Thiohalobacter thiocyanaticus: one gene and its partner. The protein of the gene in region 2 interacts with the protein of the main gene of each other region in a pairwise test. Links are inferred from orthologs where the notes say so. Each region holds a gene or a part of one and is shown on either strand. Other genes may lie near its edges. The genes, in order: rpe and eno.

The links.
Region 1: the proteins of eno (region 2) and rpe interact in binary tests that used the Escherichia coli proteins (3 or more experiments, as listed by UniProt). The link is inferred for Thiohalobacter thiocyanaticus from one-to-one orthologs.

Annotation. Positions count from the first base shown.
Region 1 is NZ_AP018052.1:3,102,249-3,105,388, forward strand. What follows is about bases 191-3,013. They hold rpe (ribulose-phosphate 3-epimerase), read right to left. Parts: upstream 2,034-3,013; coding sequence 1,347-2,033; downstream 191-1,346. Other genes in these bases: trpE (anthranilate synthase component I), read right to left, coding at 191-361; CFK21_RS14365 (phosphoglycolate phosphatase), read right to left, coding at 485-1,162; CFK21_RS14375 (alpha/beta fold hydrolase), read left to right, coding at 2,175-2,978; CFK21_RS14380 (CopD family protein), read left to right, coding at 2,989-3,013. Outside these bases: more of trpE, read right to left, coding at 1-190; more of CFK21_RS14380, read left to right, coding at 3,014-3,140. UniProt on the Escherichia coli protein: Catalyzes the reversible epimerization of D-ribulose 5-phosphate to D-xylulose 5-phosphate.
Region 2 is NZ_AP018052.1:2,153,433-2,156,716, forward strand. What follows is about bases 318-3,284. They hold eno (phosphopyruvate hydratase), read right to left. Parts: upstream 2,460-3,284; coding sequence 1,176-2,459; downstream 318-1,175. Other genes in these bases: ispD (2-C-methyl-D-erythritol 4-phosphate cytidylyltransferase), read right to left, coding at 318-762; ftsB (cell division protein FtsB), read right to left, coding at 867-1,160; kdsA (3-deoxy-8-phosphooctulonate synthase), read right to left, coding at 2,678-3,284. Outside these bases: ispF (2-C-methyl-D-erythritol 2,4-cyclodiphosphate synthase), read right to left, coding at 1-58; more of ispD, read right to left, coding at 55-317. UniProt on the Escherichia coli protein: Catalyzes the reversible conversion of 2-phosphoglycerate (2-PG) into phosphoenolpyruvate (PEP). It is essential for the degradation of carbohydrates via glycolysis.

The DNA of each region.
Region 1 (3,140 bases), 950 kb from region 2 along the record:
CGACCAGGCCGCCGGTGAAGCGCGGCAGGCCCTCTATCTCCGGGACCTGGAACTGCTGCTGGTAATCGGCGATCCAGGCCAGCGGGTCCTCCACAGTCTCGGTGGCGACCGCCTCCCCGTCCTGCCAGGTGGTGATCTCGTGGCCACTGATGCGGATCACCCTGGAACAGGGCAGCCCGATGATGGAGTAGCGGCCCCATTTCTCGCCGCCCTGCACGGACTCGAACAGATAGGAATAGGGCCCGTCGGCCAGTTTCAGGTAAGCACTTAGCGGCGTATCGAAATCGGCCAGGATTTCCCGGGCCAGCGGGATGCGGTTATAGCCCTCGCGGGCCAGCTCGCGGAAGCGGGCAATGTCCATCAGACACCTCAAGAGACGAATTCAACGGATACAGCGGTACGACTGACGTATTACTTACGCCATCGCCGGGGCTGATATGTCGAATCCGTCTGCATGGGTTGCGGTATTGTTATCGTCGTAAATCTAGGCCGCCTGCTCCAGCAGGCCGCGGATCTCGGTCAGGGCATCGATCACCGCGTCCGGACGGGCATCGCGGATATCGTTGCCGTGGTTGTAGCCGTAGCTCATGCACACGATCTGAAAGCCGGCGGCGCGCGACGCCTTCACGTCACTGACCGAATCGCCCACCATCATTGAATGCGTCGGCTGGACACCGAAGAATTCGGCGGCGTGCAGCAGCGGCGCCGGATCGGGCTTGCTCTGCGGCAGCGTATCACCGCTGACGATGATCGCAAAATAGTCCGCCACGCCCAGATCGCGCAGCAGCGGCTCGGTGAAACGGGCCGCCTTGTTGGTCACGCAGCCCAGCTTGTAGCCGGCGGCCTTGAGATAATCCAGGCCTTCGCGCACCCCCGGATACAGCACGCTGCGTTTGGAGGTGTTCTCGGCATACAGTTCCAGAAAGATCGGATAGGCGCGCTCGAACAGGGCCGCATCCGGCTCGCCCTCGAGTTGGCCGATCAGGGCACGGCGCACCAGCCGCTCCACCCCGTTGCCGACCCAGTTGCGCACCTTCGCCTCGCCGTGGGCCGGCATGTCGAGCTGTTGCATCATCGCGTCGACGCACCAGGCCAGGTCCGGGACGCTGTCCACCAGGGTGCCGTCCACGTCGATGAGGATCATGTCGGGTTTATTGATCATTGATTTGCTTGGTTTAGTGTTGCGGCATTAACGCAGAGGTCGCAGAGGCGCAGAGACGCAAAGTCATCGATACGCAAACAAACACTCTTTCAACAATGCAGACTCTCTGATTTTGAATATTTCTATCTCTGCGCCTTTGCGTCTCCGCGTCCTCTGCGTTCCTTCAACCCAGGCCAGATAACCCTCAGGCCTTGGCCAGTTCGTCGCGCATCTGCTTGACGATGCTGTCGTAGCGGTTCGGGTCGGAATCCTGGCCCTTGCCGAAGATGCCCGAGCCGGAAACGAAGGTGTCGGCGCCGGCGGCGGCGATCTCGCGGATGTTGTCCACCTTCACTCCGCCGTCGATCTCCAGCCGGATGTCGCGGCCGGAGGCGTCGATCAGCTTGCGCGCCTCGCGCAGCTTGTCCATCGCACTGGGGATGAAGCTCTGACCACCGAAGCCGGGGTTGACCGACATCAGCAGGACCATGTCGACCTTGTCGATGACGTATTTGAGGTAATCCAGCGGCGTGGCCGGGTTGAACACCAGGCCGGCCTTGCAGCCCTCGGCCTTGATCAGCTGCAGGGTGCGGTCGACGTGATCGGAGGCCTCCGGGTGGAAGGTGATGTAGGTGGCACCGGCAGCGGCGAAGTCAGGCACGATGCGATCGACCGGCTTGACCATCAGATGCACGTCGATGGGCGCGGTCACGCCGTGCTTGCGCAGGGCCTCGCAGACCAGCGGGCCGATGGTCAGGTTGGGCACATAGTGATTGTCCATGACATCGAAGTGCACGATGTCGGTACCGGACTTGAGCACATTGTCCACTTCCTCGCCCAGCCGGGCGAAGTCCGCCGACAGGATGGACGGTGCGATCATGTAATCTGCCATGGTGTTCGATCCCCTGATTCTGGTTGCAGGCAACTCGCGCTAGCGAATAAAGTTGCGCACTGTACCTCAATATCGGCGGATTTTCAGCCTTTGCCACGCAAATCAACCGGGTATAGCCCCCGAAGACTGTCGGAGCGCGGGATGAAACATTTCAAGGGCTTGTTTTTTCTGGCCTGCAGCCTGCTGCTGGCGGCCCCGGCCGGCTTCGCCGCCGGCGACCGCGCCAAGGAGCAGCGCTGGGCCGACCAGATCGTGGACATGCTGATCGACGGCGAGGCGGTATGGCTGGGCCCGGACGACGCCCGGTTCCTGGCCATCCACACCCCGGACCTGACCGGCGCGCCGAAGGGCGCGGTGATCCTGGTCCATGGCATGGGCGCCCATCCCGACTGGCAGGAAGTGATCCAGCCCCTGCGGGTGCAGCTGCCGGAGCATGGCTGGGCCACCCTGTCGGTGCAGATGCCGGTCCTGCCCAATGACGCCGCTCCGGCCGACTATGCCCCGCTGGTGCCGGAGGCCGCGCCGCGGCTGCGCAGCGCCCTGGACTGGCTGCAAGGCCGCAGCAACGGCCCGGTCTTCATTGTCGCCCACAGCCTGGGGGCCATCATGGCCGCCGCCGCCCTGGCCGGTGACACTGGCCCGGAGGCGGACGGGCTGGTCCTGATCGGCATGGGCGGCAGCAGCGAGGATCCGCACCTGAACAGCGCCGCCCATCTGGAACAGATCACCCTGCCGGTACTGGACCTGTTCGGCAGTCGTGACCTGGACAGCGTGCTGGCCGGCCGCGAGGCCCGCGCCCGCGCCGCCCGCCGGGCCGGCAACGACGCCTATCGCCAGGTCGAGGTCACCGGCGCCAACCATTTCTTCACCGGCCTGGAAGCGGTCCTGGTGCGCCGGGTGCGCGGCTGGCTCGAATCCACCTCCGACAATCTCGAACAGGAATAAGGAGTAATCCATGACTCTGATGCCCGTACTGATCAGCCTGCACCTGCTCGCCGCGGTGGTGTGGATCGGCGGCATGTTCTTCGCCTGGATGGCGCTGCGGCCGGTGGCCGCCAGCCTGCTGGAGCCGCCGCTGCGGCTGCCGCTGTGGTCGCAGACCTTTGC
Region 2 (3,284 bases):
GCACCAGCCGGCCGCCCGGCTTGAAGGCATGGGCATCGAAGCCCTGTCCGATTCTCATAACCGCTCCTGCTGTTGCAGATAAAATCCGGCCAGGGCCAGGTCCTCGGGCCGGGTGATCTTCAGGTTGTCGGCGTGGCCCTCGACCAGTTTCGGTTTCAGGCCAAGGTGTTCGACGGCGAAGGCCTCGTCGGTCACGGGCCGGGCGTCGTCGCGGGCGCGGACCAGGGCCTCGTGCAGGGTCTGCAGCCGGAACATCTGCGGGGTGAGCGCGTGCCAGATGACACTGCGATCGAGGGTGGCGACCACGCGGCCCTGGTCGTCGGCCTCCTTCATGGTGTCGCGGGTGGGCACGGCCAGCAGGCCGCCGACCTCGTCCTCAGTCAGGGTATCCATGAGATTTGCAATATCCTCGCGCCGCAGGCAGGGCCGGGCGGCGTCGTGGACCAGCACCCAGTCGTCGGGGTGCGCCTGCGTGAGCAGGTTGAGAATGCCACTGAGGACGGAGTCGCTGCGTTCGGCGCCGCCCGGCGCCTCGATGAGGGGACGCGGAGCCGAATACCGCAGTGTCTTCCAGTAGGGATCGTCGACAGCATGGACAACGCAGACGGCCTGGATGCGCGGCTCCTCGTAGAGGGCATCCAGGGTGTGTTCAAGCACCGTCTGGCGCCCGAGCGGCAGGTACTGCTTGGGCACCTCGGCGCCCATGCGGCGGCCGATGCCGGCGGCGGGGACGACGGCCCAGTAGCGTTGGCTGTGTGACATAAGCAGGTGTCCAGGTCCCGTAGGTCGGATCAGCCCGTCAGGGCGTAATCCGACACCCGTAGGCAGCCCTGTCGGGTTACGCTGCGCTAACCCGACCTACAGAGCTAATCATCCGTTTCTTTCCTGTCGGACTCGATGACCTGATAGAAGGTCTCGCCGTCGCGGATCATGCCCAGTTCACTGCGGGCACGCTCCTCGACCGCTTCAAGTCCCTGCTTGAGGTCCTGCACCTCGGCGTCCAGGGCGCGGTTGCGCTCGCGCAGTTCCTCGTTCTCGGCCCCCTGTTCCGCGACCGCGCCCTTGAGGTGCCAGACCTCGGCCAGGCTGCCCTCCCCCACCCACAGCTTGTACTGCAGGCCGAGGAAGATCAGGCCGAGGATCAGCAGCAACCAGCGCATCAGCGCGGTGCCCACCTATCCCAGCTGCTTGAAGGCACTGCGCCCGGCATAGCTGGCCAGGGTCTGGAGCTGGTCCTCGATGCGCATCAGCCGGTTGTACTTGGCCACCCGGTCGGAGCGCGACAGCGAACCGGTCTTGATCTGGGTGGAGGCGGTGCCCACGGCGATGTCGGCAATGCTCACGTCCTCGGTCTCGCCGGAACGATGGGAGACCACTGAGCTGTAACCGGCCCTGGCGGCCAGTTCGATCGCCTCTAGGGTCTCGCTCAGGGTGCCGATCTGGTTGACCTTGATCAGGATGGAGTTGGCGATGTCCTTGTCGATACCTTCCTGCAGGATCTTCGGGTTGGTGACGAACAGGTCGTCGCCGACCAGCTGCACCTTCTCGCCCAGCCTCTCGGTCAGCGCCTTCCAGCCGTCCCAGTCGTCCTCGGCCATGCCGTCCTCGATGCTGATGATCGGGTACTTGTCGCACCAGTCGGCCAGATACTCGACGAACTCGGCCGAACTGAAGCTCCTGCCTTCGGATTCCAGTACGTATTTGCCGTCTTTGTAAAACTCACTGCTGGCCGCGTCCAAGCCGAGGAATATCTCCTCGCCGGCGGCGAAACCGGCCTTCTCGATCGCCTCCAGGATCACCTCGATGGCGGCCTCGTTGGAGGGCAGGTCCGGAGCGAAGCCGCCCTCGTCGCCGACCGTGGTGGCAAGACCGCGCCCGGCCAGCACGGCCTTGAGCGCATGGAAGACCTCGGCGCCGTAGCGCACCGCCTCGCGGAAGGTGGCCGCGCCCACCGGCAGGATCATGAACTCCTGCATGTCCACGCTGTTGCTGGCATGCGCCCCGCCATTGAGGATGTTCATCATGGGCACCGGCAGGGTGAAGGGGCCCTTGCCGCCCAGCAGCCGGTACAGCGGCTGATCGGTCTCGCGCGCGCGGGCCTGGGCATTGGCCAGCGATACCGCCAGGATGGCGTTGGCGCCCAGGCGCGACTTGTTCTCGCTGCCATCGAGCTCGATCAGCTTCTCATCGATCTGCTTCTGGGCCTTCGCGTCCATGCCGAGCAGGGCCTCGCGGATCTCGGTGTTGACGTTCTCCACGGCCTGCAGCACGCCCTTGCCGTTGTAGCGGTGCTTGTCGCCGTCGCGCAACTCCACCGCCTCGCGGCTGCCGGTGGAGGCCCCGGAAGGCACGGCAGCGCGGCCCACGGCACCGGATTCCAGCAGCACGTCGGCCTCGACGGTGGGGTTGCCGCGCGAATCCAGGATCTCGCGCGCGCGGACATTATTAATCTGAGACATCTTTTCTCCAGATTTCTTCTAGTTACGATTTAAACTTAAAGTCGATTACCCGGCATGAATGGCGCCAATTCTAGCGCACTCGGGAGGGTTTGTCGTGGCGGGTTCGGGTGTCCGCTGTGCCGGCATGCAGGTCGGGTTAGCGTAGCGTAACCCGACAGGAACGCGGCAATAACGTCGGGTTACGCCCTGTCGGGCTAACCCGACCTACAAGGATGCACCTACATCAACTCCGCCTCGGCAAACCCCCGCTCCTTCACCGCCGCGTCGATGACCTTCAGCGTGGCCAGCAGATTTTCCATGCTGCCCAGCGGCCAGGCATTGGGGCCGTCGGACAGGGCCTCGGCCGGATTGGGATGGGTCTCCATGAACAGACCGGAGACGCCGGCGGCCACGGCGGCGCGCGCCAGCACCGGGACGAACTCGCGCTGGCCGCCGGAGCTGGTGCCCTGCCCGCCCGGCTGCTGCACCGAGTGGGTGGCGTCGAACACCACCGGGGCGCCGGTCGCGCGCATGATGGCAAGCCCGCGCATGTCCGAGATCAGGGTGTTGTAGCCGAAGGACACGCCGCGCTCGCACACCATGATCTGGTCGTTGCCGACCTCGCGCGCCTTGTCGACCACGTTCTGCATGTCCCAGGGGGCGAGGAACTGGCCTTTCTTGATATTCACCGGCCGGCCCTGGCGGGCGACATTCTGGATGAAGTTGGTCTGCCGGCAGAGGAAGGCCGGGGTCTGCAGCACATCGACCACGCTGGCGACCTCTTCCAGCGGCGTGTCCTCGTGCACGTCGGTCAGTACCGGCACGCCGATTTCATCCTTCACCTGC